DNA from 2 places in the Thermoanaerobacterium xylanolyticum LX-11 genome. Region 1 is predicted to be linked to the other one. Evidence: a T-box and tRNA genes for the amino acid it is inferred to sense, from the RefSeq annotation. Region 1 holds a T-box; the other holds one or more tRNA genes.
The links. A T-box is a leader RNA that pairs with one kind of tRNA and senses whether it is charged. The one in region 1 lies ahead of pheS (phenylalanine--tRNA ligase subunit alpha), so its partner is inferred to be a tRNA-Phe.

Region 2: it has a tRNA-Phe gene. The T-box ahead of pheS (phenylalanine--tRNA ligase subunit alpha) is inferred to sense a tRNA for this amino acid. The anticodon was not compared.

The regions. Positions count from the first base shown of each region.
Region 1 is NC_015555.1:1,096,124-1,104,266, reverse strand. It holds gene THEXY_RS05315 (U32 family peptidase) at 1-871, opposite strand, end outside; gene THEXY_RS05310 (cell division protein ZapA) at 925-1,299, opposite strand; gene pheT (phenylalanine--tRNA ligase subunit beta) at 1,397-3,778, opposite strand; gene pheS (phenylalanine--tRNA ligase subunit alpha) at 3,791-4,810, opposite strand; T-box leader at 4,859-5,073, opposite strand; gene rlmB (23S rRNA (guanosine(2251)-2'-O)-methyltransferase RlmB) at 5,107-5,877, opposite strand; gene rplT (50S ribosomal protein L20) at 5,933-6,292, opposite strand; gene rpmI (50S ribosomal protein L35) at 6,312-6,509, opposite strand; gene infC (translation initiation factor IF-3) at 6,527-7,039, opposite strand; ribosomal protein L20 leader region at 7,061-7,173, opposite strand; gene THEXY_RS05275 (chorismate synthase) at 7,296-8,143, opposite strand, start outside.
Region 2 is NC_015555.1:886,075-894,217, reverse strand. It holds gene THEXY_RS04415 (asparaginase) at 1-911, opposite strand, end outside; gene THEXY_RS04410 (M24 family metallopeptidase) at 968-2,032, opposite strand; gene THEXY_RS04405 (amino acid permease) at 2,133-2,639, opposite strand; tRNA gene THEXY_RS04400 (tRNA-Cys) at 3,373-3,446, opposite strand; tRNA gene THEXY_RS04395 (tRNA-Gly) at 3,453-3,528, opposite strand; tRNA gene THEXY_RS04390 (tRNA-Phe) at 3,538-3,613, opposite strand; tRNA gene THEXY_RS04385 (tRNA-Asp) at 3,627-3,703, opposite strand; tRNA gene THEXY_RS04380 (tRNA-Val) at 3,711-3,783, opposite strand; gene THEXY_RS04375 (cold-shock protein) at 3,924-4,127, opposite strand; gene THEXY_RS04370 (SIR2 family NAD-dependent protein deacylase) at 4,204-4,959, opposite strand; gene THEXY_RS04365 (alpha/beta-type small acid-soluble spore protein) at 5,002-5,148, opposite strand; gene THEXY_RS04360 (hypothetical protein) at 5,160-6,662, opposite strand; gene THEXY_RS04355 (NifU family protein) at 6,773-6,994, opposite strand; gene namA (NADPH dehydrogenase NamA) at 7,165-8,143, shown strand, end outside.

The sequences.
Region 1 (8,143 bases):
CATTAGAAAAGCCTCTGCTAAATATTCCAGACATCATTTCTTTGTACACGTCTGTGTTGATATTTTCTCCGCTTAAATATGCATCAATGGCCTTTCTGTATGATGCGACGACAGATGCCACGTATTCTTTTTCTTTCATGCGGCCTTCAATCTTAAATGAGTCAATGCCTGAGTCTATCATATCCTTTATGTGGTCTATCGTACATAAATCTGCCATACTTAATAAATGCATATTGCTGGCAATTGTATTCATTTTGTCATCTAAAAGATCGTATTTCAAGCGACATGGCCCCGCACATCTGCCTCTATTGCCACTTCTTCCGCCAATTATGCTGCTAAATAAGCATTGACCAGAGTAAGAGACACAAAGAGCGCCATGAACAAATACCTCTACTTCTATGCCAGTCACAGATTTTATCTTTTCAATTTCTTTTAAGCTTAGCTCACGAGGCACCACGACCCTTTTTATTCCTATCTCTTTGGCTGCTTTAATGCTTTCTAAGTTGCTTAAAGTCATCTGCGTGCTGGCATGTATGTCCAACTCAGGATAAAAGTCTTTAAGTAGTTTAACAACACCAAAGTCCTGAACTATTATCGCATCCACATTTAACTGATACAGATAATCGATGTATTTGAGAAGCAATTCAACTTCTTTGTTAAACACGATTGTATTTACAGTCACATAAACCTTTCTATCTCTCAAATGGGCATACTCTACTGCTTCTTTCAATTCATCTTCTTCAAAATTTGCCGCATATGCTCTGGCACCAAAAAGCTTGCCGCCAATGTATACAGCATCAGCTCCGTAATTTAAAGCAAATTTTAGCGTCTCCAGGTTTCCTGCAGGAGCCAACAATTCTACTCTTTTCATCAAATCACCTTATAAAGATATTTATATACTTAGTCTCTTTATTTTAATAGATTTTAACCAACATCGTCAAATGTATTTATGTATTCCTCCAACTCTTCTCTGGCTGCTTTTAATTCTTCTTTCAGCTTTTCAACTTCTTCTGTTAATTCTTCTATCCTTTCGTCATCAGCACTTAACCTTGATTTTAGCGATACAATCTCTTTTTTTAAGGCACTGTTTTCTTCCCTCGAGATAAAAAGCTCATCAGCTATATTAAGGGCCGATAAAACAAGCACCATCTGATTTGAAAGCCTATTGTAACTGCCGGAAATACCTGATATTACACCGTTTAAATGTTCTGTCAATCTGAGTATATAATCTTCAGGATAATCTGTCTTCAATATGTACTCATTGCCATTTATATTTACCGTTATCTTCCTAATTTCCATTAGAACATCCCCTCAAACCAAGCATTACTTTATTTATTTCTACAAATCTTTTCGATTTCCTCCTTTATGAAGAAAAAAAGACCAATCCGGTCTTTTTTTATCTTAATTGCGCTCCAAGTTCCTCATTCAGACTCATTACTATTTTGTCGTGGACTTTGCTTACTTCCTCGTCTGTCAAAGTCTTGTCGTACGATCTGTACCAAATTGAAAATGCCACGCTTTTTTTGCCATCAGGAATATTTTCACCTTCGTACACGTCAAACAATTTAACATCATCTACAAGTTTCCCGCCAACTTTTCTTATGACACTTTCTATATCTGCTACAAATGTGTTTTTATCCACCAAGACAGCTATATCCCTTTCAACGGCTGGATATTTTGGCAGCGGCTTGTAGACTTTCTCGTCGTTTGCATGCTTAAACAAAAGCTCAAGGTTTACCTCTGCGACGTAAACCCTCTTATTTATATCGTAGTTTTCTGCAACATCAGGGCTTAATTCGCCAAATACGCATATCTTTTCATCCTCTACAATGACATCAGCAGATCTTCCTGGATGATATGCAGGGTTTTGACTTCTTACGTATTTGACATTCTTGATGTTGAGAACGTCTAAAAGTTCTTCAACCACACCCTTAATCGTCAGAAAATCCACATCCTGTCCATACATGGCAATTATACCGCTTTTTATCTCTGTCGGAAGTTCTTCTACAGGCAGCGATTTCGGTATAAATACCCTCGATATTTCAAATGCTTTAAATTCTGGGACTTTGCGGCTGTAATTTGTGTAAGCCACGTTTAGCATGAATGGCAAAAGCGTCGTTCTCATGTAAGCCTGATCCTCTCCAAGCGGATTCATTATCTTGACAGCATTCCTCAAATAGCTGTCATCAGGCAAATTTATCCTGTCTAAATCCTTCATGCCCATAAATGACGTTGTTATGACTTCATTTAATCCGCAGGACAAAAATACATCCTTTACGGTATCTTCCAGTTTTTGTTCTCTTGTCTTAACACCTGCTGTAATCTGAGTTCCTTTTAAGAGGGTATCTTCTATGTTGTTGTAGCCGTACATTCTCCCGATTTCTTCCGCAATATCTGCTTCACCGTCAATATCACTTCTAAATGCTGGCACCTTCACTATCAAATTTTCTCCATCGCAGATGGCGCCAAAATCTAAAAATGAAAGTATTTCCTTCATTTCTTGGCAAGACAGATTTGTTCCTAAAAGCTTGTTTATTCTTTCATATCGCACACTTAAGACTTTCTCAGTTACAGGTTTTGGATATACGTCTAAAAGCCCTTCTAAAATCTCTCCGCCGCTTAATTCAGCCATAAGCTGTGCTGCTCTATTGCAGGCCAAAACCGTAATCTCTGGATCAAGCCCCTTCTCAAACCTTGACGATGCTTCACTTCTAAGCCCCAGTTTTCTCGATGTATATCGTATATTGCTGCCTTTAAAATTGGCGCTTTCTATCAATATGTTTATTGTATCATCTGTTATTTCAGTATTTTGACCACCCATAACACCAGCTAAGCCTATAGCCCTTTCCTCATCTGCGATTACAAGCATATCCCTATCTAAAATCCTCTCTTTGTCATCGAGAGTTGTAAGCTTTTCGCCTTCTTTTGCCCTTCTTACAATAATATGCCTGTTTTTGACTTTATCTAAGTCAAAAGCATGTAGAGGCTGTCCCAACTCCATCATAACGTAATTTGTCACATCTACTATGTTGTTTATGGGTCTTATGCCTGCTTTTAACAACCTCATTTGCATCCACATAGGCGATGGACCTATTTTCGCATTTCTTATCACCCTGGCAACATACCTGAAACACAAATCATCTGCTTCAACTGTGACAGTAGCTGGATTTTTGTCGTCAACTTCGTTTATTTTAACTTCAGGCATACTGTAGCTTTTTCTGTACGTGGCTGCGGCCTCTCTTGCAATTCCAACTACCGAAAGACAGTCAGGCCTATTTGGCGTTATTTCAAATTCTATTACATCATCCAATTCAAGGACCTTTCTCACATCCTCACCTAAGGGGAGCTCAGGCAGGATAAATATGCCATTTCTTTGGTATTCCGGAAGCAAGCTTTCGTCTAATCCCAATTCTTTGGCAGAGCACATCATTCCATTTGATTCAACACCTCTTAATTTACCTTTTTTTATCTTTACGCCGCCAGGAAGTGTTGAACCGTGCAGTGCGACAGGAATATAATCACCAACTTTGATATTTTGAGCACCTGTCACTATCTGCAATTTTTCTTCCCCTACATCTACGATTCCTATTTGAAGTTTATTGGCATCAGGATGTTTTTCTAAAGATACAATCTTTCCTATCACTACATTTTTTATTTCTTCTCCGTAACTTTTTATAGTCTCCACCTTTGAACCTGACATCGTAAGATCGTCAGCCAATTTTTTTGCATCAACAGACAAATCTACGTAGTCTTTTAACCATGAATACGATATTAGCATGTCTTAACCTCCTTAAAACTGTTTAATAAAGCGTAGGTCATTTTCGTAAAGAAGACGCAAATCGTCTATCCCATATTTTAACATAGTTATCCTGTCAAGTCCCATCCCAAATGCAAAGCCTGAATACTTCTCAGGATCGATTCCAGACATCCTAAGCACATTCGGGTGAACCATGCCAGATCCTAATATCTCAATCCACCCGGAATATCCACAGACTCTGCAGCCTTTTCCGCCACACGCAAAGCACGATACGTCCATTTCTGCACTTGGCTCAGTAAAAGGAAAATAGTGAGGCCTGAATTTAGTCTTTGTATCAGAGCCAAAAAGCCTTTTGGCAAATAGATTTAACACGCCTTTCAAATCTCCCATCGTTATTCCTTCATCAACTGCCAATCCTTCTATCTGATTGAATACAGGAGAATGTGTTGCATCTATTTCGTCTGACCTGTAAACTCGCCCCGGTGATATGACTTTTATAGGCGGTTTGCTTTTTTCCATCGTCCTGACCTGTACAGGCGATGTCTGCGTCCTAAGCAAAATATTTTTGGTAATGTAGAAAGTATCCTGCAAGTCCCTGGCCGGATGATCAGGCGGAGTATTTAAAGCCTCAAAATTGTAGTAATCAAGCTCGATTTCAGGCCCTTCGGCGATAGAAAATCCAAGCCCTAAAAATATGTCCTTTATTTCATCTAAAACTTTTGTCATAGGATGTTTGTGGCCTATCTCATGGACTTTTCCAGGCAATGTTATGTCTAAATATTCGCTTTTTATTTTTTTCTCTTTTTCCTGTCGCAACACTTCTTCTCTTTTTTGAGTAAGCTCTTTTTCGATCTCTTCTCTTACCTCGTTTGAGATTTTGCCAACAATAGGCCTTTCGTCAGGTGATAGGCTTCCCATACCTCTCAATATCTTTGTGAGTTCGCCTTTTTTCCCTAAATATTTAACCCTTATCTCATCAAGTGTCTTTAAACTTTCCGCAGATGATAGCTCTTTTTTGGCTTCTTCAAGTAGACTTCTCAATGTCTCTTCCAAAGAAATACTCTCCTTTCTTTCATAAATATAATAAAAAAACTCCATCTTAAAAAGGACGGAGATATGACCGTGGTACCACCTAATTTGGCTAAAAGCCCACTCATTTTGATGTAACGGATATAAACCGGTTATGCCTACTATCAGTTCAGCACACTGCTTAAGAGGGAACTTCCACTACGCAGTACCAACAATGCTCTCAGTCTACGGCATCGCCTCCCTGTCGCACTTAAGCGTAATGTACTTTACTCTTTCATCGCATTTTTCTTTATTTTTTCGAATATTATATCATCTTTATGCTATTTTATCAATCTCTGCCTCTCTGATTCATAAAGGCAAATAGACGCTGCTACAGATACATTTAAAGATTCCGCCATGCCATCCATAGGTATCTTAAAGGAACTATCTATGAATTCATCTAAAAGCCTATTTACACCTCTTGACTCATTTCCAAAAATCAGTGCTGCATTTTTTGAAATATCAAAATCGTATATGTACTTTTCTGCTTTAAGACTTGTAGATAAAATTCTTATGCCATGTTTCTTAAGTACATGAAAAAGCCTTGAAGGCTCTACATCATTTACAACAGGTAAGTGAAATATGGAGCCCATAGTGGACCGCAAGACTTTAGGATTGTATATATCTACAGTATTATTTATAGCAAAGACGCCATCTACATTAAATGCATCTGCAGACCTTATTATGGTTCCTACGTTGCCTGGATCTTGTACTTCGTCAAGTATCACGTAGAAGCCGCCTTCTTTGACAATGTCATTCACTTCCCACTTAGGCATCTTGACAACAGCCATAATCATCTGTGGAGCGACAGTGTCAGAAATCTTCTTAAATACCTTTTCATCCACAAAGACTATCTTTTCTTTTTCAATCTGAAAGTCTATATTAAAATCTTCTGCAACCAGCAGGTGTACAATTTCAAAGCCGCTTTTTAATGCTTCAAAAACGCTGTTTTTGCCTTCTACAAAAAACAACCTTTTCTCATATCTGTATTTCTTATCCGCTAACTTTTTTACATCCTTTATAAACTCATTTTTTTCGCTTGTTATGACCATTTGACATTCACTATCCTGTATATAGGTTAAAACCCGGCATGTACCGGGTATAAGATTATGCATTCAGTTGTTGCTTTGCTATGTTAACCAATTCTGCAAATGCTTTGTTGTCGTGTATAGCCATTTCTGATAACATCTTTCTATTTATCTCTATATTGGCCTTTTTAAGTCCGTTTATAAACCTGCTATAAGAAATACCATTTGCTCTTGCTGCAGCGTTAATTCTGGCAATCCACAACTTCCTGAAATCTCTCTTTCTTAATTTCCTTCCAATGTATGCATAATTAAGTGACTTCATTACAGCTTGGTTGGCTACTCTGAAAAGTTTGCTTTTTGCACCATAGTAGCCTTTAGCAAGTTTTAATATTTTTTTATGTCTTTTTCTCGTAACTTTTCCTGATTTTACCCTCGACATTTTTATACCTCCTAATTATTTACGCATAAGGAATCAAGCGCTTTATGTTCTTTGCATCGACACCACTTAAATACGCTATCTTTCTCAAGTTTCTCTTAGTTTTTCTAGTCTTTTTCGTAAGTATATGCCTCTTAAAAGCTTTTGATCTTTTTACTTTACCGGTTTTTGTAAGAGCGAATCTTTTTGCAGCTCCGCTGTGTGTTTTCATTTTTGGCATTTTCGTATCCTCCTCAATTAAACGTTTTTAGGTGCTAATATCATCATTAAATTTCTGCCCTCCATGTTTGGGGCCTTCTCAACATTACCGTATTCCTCTAAGCTTTTTGCAAATCTATTTAATAGTTCTTCGGCAAGATTTGTGTGTGAAGCTTCCCTGCCTCTGAATCTTATCGTCACTTTTACTTTATCTCCGTCTTTTAAGAACTTCATGGCACTTTTGACTTTAACGCCAAAGTCGTGTTCTTCAATCGCTGGAGTCATCCTTATCTCCTTTATGTTGATGACTTTCTGCTTCTTTTTAGATTCTTTCTCTTTCTTGCTTTGTTCATACCTGTATTTTCCGAAGTCCATTAATTTGCATACTGGTGGATTTGCCTGTGGTGCAATCTTAACCAGATCGATGTGCCTTTCTAAAGCAATTTTGTATGCCTCTTTTGCTGACATTATACCTAATTGATTACCATCTTGATCAATGAGGCGCACTTCCTTATCTCTAATTTCCTCATTAACCTGCAGCTCCTTGTTAATAAATACGCACCTCCTAAAATATTACAAAAAATAAAACGGGTATAAACCCGCTTCTTTTTTGGCTAAAACAACATTTTACTTTAAACCTGACACCTGCGGTGAAAGGTGAGAAGCGGGTGCTTCTACTTTAAACACAAGTTAAATTATAGCACAACTTATCATCTCAGTCAATACCCTTCTCGACATAATATCAATACTTTTCAACGATGTTCTCTTTCGGTTTCTCCTGTTTCGGCTCTACCTTCTCGACATAATATCAATACTTTTCAACTCTTTTCATATACATATTAAAGTTTTCTATCATATCATGCAAGGAATCTCCGCTAAATTTTTTAGTTACTTCATCGGCTATAGTCCACGCACATACAGCTTCTAATACAACTGCAGCAGCTTCAACAGCAGTCACATCTGAACGCTCATATGTGGCTTTCACTTCTTCCTTCGAATCTATATCGACAGACGTAAGAGGCTTTCTCAGAGTTGGTATGGGTTTCATATAAGCTCTCAAAACTATTGGCATACCGTTGGAAATGCCACCTTCAATTCCACCTGCGTTGTTGGTCTTTCTGTAAAAATGCCCATCGTAAAATATCTCGTCGTGAACTGAAGACCCCTTTTGCCTCGCCGACATAAATCCCATACCGATTTCCACCCCTTTTATGGCTTGAACACTCATGACGCTATAAGATAAAAGGGCGTCCAGTTTGCGATCCCATTGAACATGACTGCCTAAACCTATTGGCACACCGTCTATAGTAATTTCGATCACACCGCCTAACGTATCCCCTTCATTTTTAGCTTCATCTATAAGCGCAGGCCACTTTTCTCTATCTCTTTCTCCACCTATCTCCAATATATCGCTTTTTACCACTATGCCAAAGTTTTTAAGAAGCAATTTTGCTACAGCTCCAACAGATACTCTCGCTGCAGTTTCCCTTGCACTGGCTCTTTCCAAAACATCCCTCATGTCTTTTAGATCATATTTGATGGCACCAGATAGATCAGCATGGCCTGGTCTGGGTCTGGTCACTCTCGGCACATCTTTTCCCTTCCAATTTTCATAATCAAGGTTTCTAATGAGAATGGAAAGCGGTGCACCAATTG
Region 2 (8,143 bases), 210 kb from region 1:
TTAAGCCCATTGAGATTTTCACCCAAAATAGCTCCTATTGATACTAACTCTTTACCTCCACCCTTATATCCATAAGTGTCAAGCACACGACCAGTAAGACACCGAGAAACTATAACAACAATAACATTATTGGCTAATGCATATTTGATTCCTTCTACCATAGTAGGCGTTACATTACCTCTTCCTGTACCTTCAATAACTATTCCTTTATCTCCAGAGTCAACGCAAAACTTTATTAATTTGTCATCCATCCCAATTACAGTCTTTAAAAGGCTAACTTTCTCTTCTACTGCATCAGTTAAAATTTTCTTCTGCGGTATTATGTTTCTGTAAAATATGACTTTATCGGTATCCACAAAGCCAATAGGACCTAACATCGGACTGCAAAAAGCATCCAAGCTGCTGGTACTAATCTTGACAACTTCACTGGCAGCAAATATCTTATTATTAAACACAACTAATACGCCTTTGCCAATAGATTTTTCATTAATCGCAACTCTAATTGATGCCTTTATGTTATTTATCCCATCATACTCATCTTCAGAAACATTTCTCATTGAACCAGTCAAAATAACTGGTTTAGAAAAATCCAACGTTAAATCCAAGAAATACGCAGATTCTTCTAAAGTGTCAGTGCCATGTGTCACTACAACTCCACATATGTCACTTCTATTTAATAGACTCAGAATTACACTTTTTAATTTTTTTAATAAGTCAATTGTAATATGTGGACTTGGATAATTCCCAAAATCAACTATTTCTATTTCAACATCATCAAAATGATTATTAAACAATTTCATAATTTCATAACCTGTTAATGCTGGAACAAAAGAATTTTTATCTTTATTCATCGCCATAGCAATAGTTCCACCTGTAAATACAATTGCAACTTTTTTGCTCAAACTTTTCACCTTACCTCTTTGATTAGATTAATCCGTCATTCAAACTCACTATTTTAGCCTCAACATCAAATCTCCATTAAATCTTTTGGTGAATTTGTAAGATCTAAAACATTATTTTCTTTTATTACTACCATATCTTCAATCCTAACTCCTCCAAAATTTGGTATATATATTCCTGGCTCAACCGTTACTACCATATTGACTTTTAAAATACCATTCTTATTTTTAGCCATAAATGGTGCTTCGTGTATTTCAAGTCCAACACCATGACCTAATGAATGTCCGAAATATTCACCATATCCTTCATTTTCTATGATACTTCGTGCTAGATAATCTCCTTCATTTTCTTTTATATTTGCTTTTAAATTTTCTATGGCATTTCTTTGCGCATTTAACACAATATTATATATCTTTTTTTGTTCTTCTGTAGCTTTACCTATGACTACTGTTCTAGTCATATCTGAACAATATCCATTATATTTACATCCAAAATCAAATGTAACAAACTCGCCATTTTCTATTGTTTTTTCAGATGCTTTGCCATGTGGTAATGCAGATCTAAATCCTGATGCAACAATAGTATCAAAAGATGTACCTTCTGCACCCTCTTTTCTCATGTAGTATTCTATTTCAGCAGCGATATCTTTTTCTTTCATTCCTACTTTTATAATGCTCAAGATATGTTCAAATGCTTTCTCAGCTATCCTTTGAGCTTGTTTAATATTTTCAATTTCTTTTTCATCTTTTATAGAACGAAATGACTCTATTATGTTATTCAGTGGTTCTAGCTGAATTTTGCAAGTTTCTTTTAGCATTGAATAGGTTTCATAAGTCATATAACCACTTTCGAAACCTAATTTTTTTATTCCAGACAAATTGATACATTCGCTTACCGCTTTAAACATATCACGATTATTGTCTATTATTGAAAAGCCATCTGTCTCAATTTTTGCCTGTTCAGTATATCTTGAATCTGTAATGAAAAAAGCTTTATCTTTTGTAACAATAGCAATACTATCATCTCCTGTAAAACCGGTTATGTAAGATACATTTGCCGGTTTTGATATGTAATAACCATCAAAATCGTATTGGCTCAGCAAATCTTGTAATTTTATTAAACGTTTATTCATATTAAAATCTCCTTTTCATTTTCACATTTATTTTTAATATATTGACATATTTTATAAATCTTTGTATTTTTCTTAAATAAACGGGAGATTTTCTATCCCTTTAGGTCCTTTTGTTAACTAATAATTCTACTGTTTTTATAATTATTAAACCTTTACTCGCTACATAGGTAATTAGTATAATAAGCAATATACCTAATAATCCAATAACTTGAGTCGAATTTAGTCCAAACAATCTGAGAGATGAGGTTTTGTCTGTGCCAAAAATTATATTAGAGATATTTATAAAAATCGTTGAACAAATGCTGACCATCCATACAACATATGAAGCATACCACATAAAAGTACCTACAAAGGCGTATTTAGGACCAACCGATCTTTCCATCCACGTATATATTCCGCCACTTTCTTCTTTAAATGCAGCTCCAAATTCCGCCATCATAAACGCATAAGGCAAGAAAAATGTTATACCTGATATGATGTACCACGGTATTGCGCTGTATCCCATAAGATAAAAAGCTCTTGGCATATTGTTAAATCCAAAAACAGAAGTAAAGATCATTAAAATTAAAGGCACCAGTGTCAGCTTTTTCTTTGATTCATCATTCATAATAGCACTCCTTCCTATTTGATTAAACTTTTATTTTATTTATTAAAATTTTTTAATCTAACTAAATTATAATACCTTTAACAGGTAATTGCAATACTATTTCAAATTGAATTATTAATTTTAATTTATGCAATTTTCTGTATAAATACCTGAAATTATTGTTTTGTATTTGCAGCATAAAATTCTGTTATGGTATCGTTTGAATAATTTATAATAGAAAATTTCAATAATTTTTTAGATACTTTTTAAAATATCGCCTTTTCTATTGATTCTATAAATAAAGCTTTACATCATAACGCAGAAAGTATAAATGCGTTCGAATGTCAGAAAATATTTTGATTTTTATTAAAATATTTTAATGTATTAAAACACAAAAACTATATCAACTATTAAAAATGAATCGATGCAAAAATATCTTGATTTATTTATACAAGATTATTATTGTTTTATATGTATTATATTCGACGTATTTCATCGAAATCCTGTTTAAATGCAATAAATAATTCATGAATATTTTAGATAATTTAATTTCATTAAAAACTAATATTTGCATAATACTAAATATTTTATAAATTCTCAGATTTGTATATACTAATATAAGTGATCTATTTTTCATAAAAACGTGAAGATAAATCGAAAAAGTAGTTTATTTTTTATGTTAGCAAAATATACTTTTAAAGCAAAATCCAAAAAAATAAAAGCCATGAAAGGCTTGATATCGCTTGATTTTATATGGAGGCGGCATCCAGATTCGAACTGGAGATAAAGGTTTTGCAGACCTCTGCCTTACCACTTGGCTATGCCGCCAAATTTTGGAGCGGACAACGAGACTCGAACTCGCGACCCTCACCTTGGCAAGGTGATGCTCTACCAACTGAGCTATGTCCGCTTAACTTGATGGTGCCTCGAAGTGGAATCGAACCACTGACACAGGGATTTTCAGTCCCTTGCTCTACCGACTGAGCTATCGAGGCTTTTTAAATTTTATGGCGACCCAAAAGGGGCTCGAACCCTCGACCTCCAGCGTGACAGGCTGGCGCTCTAACCAACTGAGCTATTGGGCCATGACAGTGGTCGCAATAGGGCTCGAACCTATGACCCCCTGCTTGTAAGGCAGGTGCTCTCCCAGCTGAGCTATACGACCAATTTCCGTGACAAGTATTAGTATACATAAAAAACTCTAATTCGTCAATATCCTTTTTTAATTTTTTTCGCATCTCGTCTAAATATGCATAGATAAATATTTCAAAACCCTAACATTGCTGTTAGGGTTGATTTTATCCATTAGGAAACTTTTTTAACGTTAGCGGCTTGTGGCCCTTTTTCAGCCTCCACTATATCAAACTCAACTTCCTGACCTTCTTCTAATGTCTTAAAACCATCCTGTTCAATTGCTGAGTAATGAACGAATACGTCTGAGCCTCCTTCTCTCTCTATGAAGCCATAACCTTTCTCAGCATTGAACCATTTTACTTTACCTCTTACCATTATATCTTCCTCCAAACGTGATAAATAATTTACTTCTTTATAATAGCACTGAAACATATACATTGTCAAATGAATTTTAGCCTTGTTGTGCCGCCTTTAAATATCTTACGATTTTGCTTAAAGCTTCGCCTGCCGATTCTCTTATAATTGCATCTGCCCTTCTATCTTCAGGTGTCTCTGACTTATTTATTATGACAAGATGCTTTGATAGTCTCGGAAGAAAGTTTACAGGTGATACGGTAAGCGATGAACCAATGACTATCATCAAATCGCTGTCTTCGGCCTCAAGCCATGCCTTTTCAAAATCTTCAGGCATCTGATCTCCAAACATCACAACATCTGGCCTTAAAATCCCATTGCATTTGTCGCATTTAGGCGGGATTTCCCCTTTAGACACTTTGACCTCCAATAAATCAATTGGTACCACTGTGCCACAATTTGTGCAACTTCCTGTCCTCGTCTGGCCGTGTACTTCGTATACTTTCTTCGATCCTGCTTTTTGGTGCAAATTATCTATGTTTTGAGTAATTACACTGGATATAAACCCATCTTGCTCCAGTTGCGCCAATATATAGTGTGATTTGTTTGGCTTTGCATCTTTCATGGACAGTAAAATTTTAAAACCATTGTTGTAAAACTTTTTAGGGTCATTGTATAAAACTCTTGTTGACAGTGCTTCCATAGGGTCCATCTTTTCCCAAAGTCCAGTTCCTGGACTTCTGAAATCAGGAATGCCGCTTTCTGTAGATATTCCAGCACCCGTCAGTACAACAGTCTTTTTAGAATTCTCTATCAACCTTGCAACTTTTTCATATACATCCTCTTGCCCCATTTGTCTCACCTCAAATACAAGTATACCACCACAACAAAAATTTTACATGACCGATTTATATTTTTTCTTTTTCACAATGGCTCCAATCTTCCCTGTTTCTTGTGCTGTCAAATTCGACCATCCTACCTTATGTACCTTATCTAATAGCCCCAACTCTTTAGCCGCCTCTATCTTTAATTTTTCATCCATAGTATCATCTCCTAATAGCCTTTTTCAAATTCATTTACAGATACCTTTTGACCAGTTAATGCATCCACTATTGAATTCATTGTAGACAAACGATATATTGGCATAAGCTCATATTTACTTGTGTACAAATAATAAAGAGATGGTTTTTCACCAACTAATATATTTTTTGCAATACTTTCATTCAAAATATCTGCTTTTGATGATTTATCAGCCTCATCCCAATTTAATGAGACATTTATTATTTTGCCGTTTTTATCTGTTTTAATTCTCACATAATTATCCAAAACTATTGCACCATTGTAAACTCGATAAAATACGTATGTATAATCATCATCTTCTATGGCAGGTTTCTTTAAAAGATCCAAATTGCAATCTTTTCCTCTTAAAATTTCCTTTGTAAAACCGATTATTCTGTCCAAATTGCCATACGTATCAAATAACCCATCATCATCAGAAATATCTACGTTCTCGCTTATTATATTTCCTGTCTCTTTGTCGACTGCTATATTTGCATTGGCTATTAGGCTTTTATCAGTATGATTCATATTAAATGTATATGTTTCTCTTTCAGTGAGAAAATACCTTTCAATTGTCTTGCTGTCTAATACTTTAATATCTTTTATGTGAAAGTTATTCAATTCATTCATTGCTATTTTCAATGCCTCATCGTTAGCTACTATGCTATACGATTTTTTAAAATCATTGGCATCACACTTAATCTTTAAAACATCATCATATAGCATATTACCATTAAAATCTACCAAATCACCATTTACTGCGTCTATACCAACGAGATTATAATCTATGCTTAAAGCATAGTACAGCCGATATTTAGGAAAATTATCGTTGTTGTTTTTCAAATACACAAGAATGGGATTAAACTTGCTGTTAAACACATTTAACGCGCCAACATTGTCAATCATCTTTATATTTTTATCAAAAGATAGTTCATCTACGCGCTGCCCCTTTAATTTCAATATATCGCCACTTTCAGAGTCAATGTAAACATAAGCATCTATATTGTAAACCGGTATATCATCAACTAAATTCTTGTAACGAAATTTATAAATTATTGGTCTTTCCAAAGCATTATCAATATACATTGAATCATTGATCTCAGATACATAATCAAATTTTTCTCCAAAAACATTTTCCAAAAGTTTTTTGCCTATGATTATAGCCTCATCTCTGCTTATTTTCGATTCACCACTTTTACCAAATAAATATTTCATTTGATCAACGTAATAATCTACGCTTTTGATGTTTCCATTATTGTCTAATACAGCATCAAAGGTTTTGTAGGTATCGCCTTCGCTTTTCATGTTTATTTGGATAAATCCATCGCTATTTTTTCTGATTTGATCTACCGACATATCACTTATAAATGGCATCTTATCTTTTAACGATTTTAAATAATCTTGATTTTGAATATCGCCGGAAAAACCAAATGAAAAAGCATTTAAGCTAAATGCAATTAGCAACGTCAAAGTTAAAAGAAAAATCCTTTTAATCATACATAGAATACCTCCATTAAGTAAAATATTACCATATATAGTATTCTATGTATTTCTGAAAAATCCTTTTTTTAATACAAAAAAATCCGGTTAATTCCGGATTTTTTATCTTAAAGAGCAACAACTTCCTTTACTTCAGGTATTTCTTCTTTTATTGCTCTCTCTATTCCTTCTTTCAAAGTCATTACTGCAAATGGACAGCCGCCACAAGCACCTGTAAGCCTTACTTGAACTACACCATCGTCAGTAACGTCGACGAGTTCCACATCTCCGCCATCTGCTTGAAGAGAAGGTCTTAAAAGCTTTAAAACTTCTTCTACTCTTTCTCTCACGTTACGCCCTCCTTTTTAAAATCTACAACATATATTATAACACGAATTGCGGAAAATAGAAATAAAACAATCTTAATGAATACGTTTTTGCTTGTAAAATAACTTTTTATTTGATAATTTTTATTTTTGCACCCTAAGTGGTAATATATATTTTGAAAGGAGATGTTTTTATGTTATTTACACCTATAAAAATAAAAGACATTACCATAAAAAACAGGATTATGATGTCTCCAATGTGTCAGTATTCCGCTGATAAAGATGGACTTGCAAACAGTTGGCACTTTGTTCACTACGTCAGCAGAGCCGTCGGCGGTGTAGGGTTAATAATGGTTGAAGCAACGGCAGTAGAAAGTCGAGGGCGAATAACTGATCGCGATCTTGGCATCTGGAACGACCAACAGGTAGAACCACTCAAAAGAATTGTTGATGAGTGCAAAAAACACGGTGTTACAATGGGAATACAATTAGCCCATGCTGGGAGAAAATCAGAAGTGGCAGATGAAACGCCTGTTGCGCCTTCAGCAATAAACTGGAGCGATGATTATAAATTGCCACATGAACTCACAAAAGAAGAAATAAATGCTATCGTAGAAAAGTTTAAAGATGCAGCGGTAAGAGCCTTGAATGCTGGTTTTGATGCCATTGAAATACATGCGGCGCACGGTTATTTGCTACACGAATTTCTGTCGCCCCTGTCAAACAAGAGAAATGACGGATACGGCGGTGATATCACTAACAGAGTGAGAATGCTTAAAGAAGTCATAGAAGCTGTAAAAAAAGTATGGCCAGAAAATAAACCTTTATTTGTAAGAGTTTCCTCCGACGATTACATTGAAGGCGGCATCGACATTGACGAAATGATAAAAATTTTATCATACATAAAGCCTTTGGGCGTAGACGTGATAGATGCAAGCAGCGGTGGACTTCTAAATGCAAAAATCGATCTTTATCCAGGCTATCAAATCAAATACTCTGAAAAAATAAAAAGTCAGCTTGGTTTTAAAACAGCAGCGGTAGGTCTAATAACAAAAGCTGAAATGGCTGAGCAAATCCTCAAAGACGGAAAAGCTGATTTAATAGCCTTAGGCCGTGAGCTTCTAAGAAATCCGTATTGGCCCCTGTATGCAGCCCACGACCTTAAAGAAGATG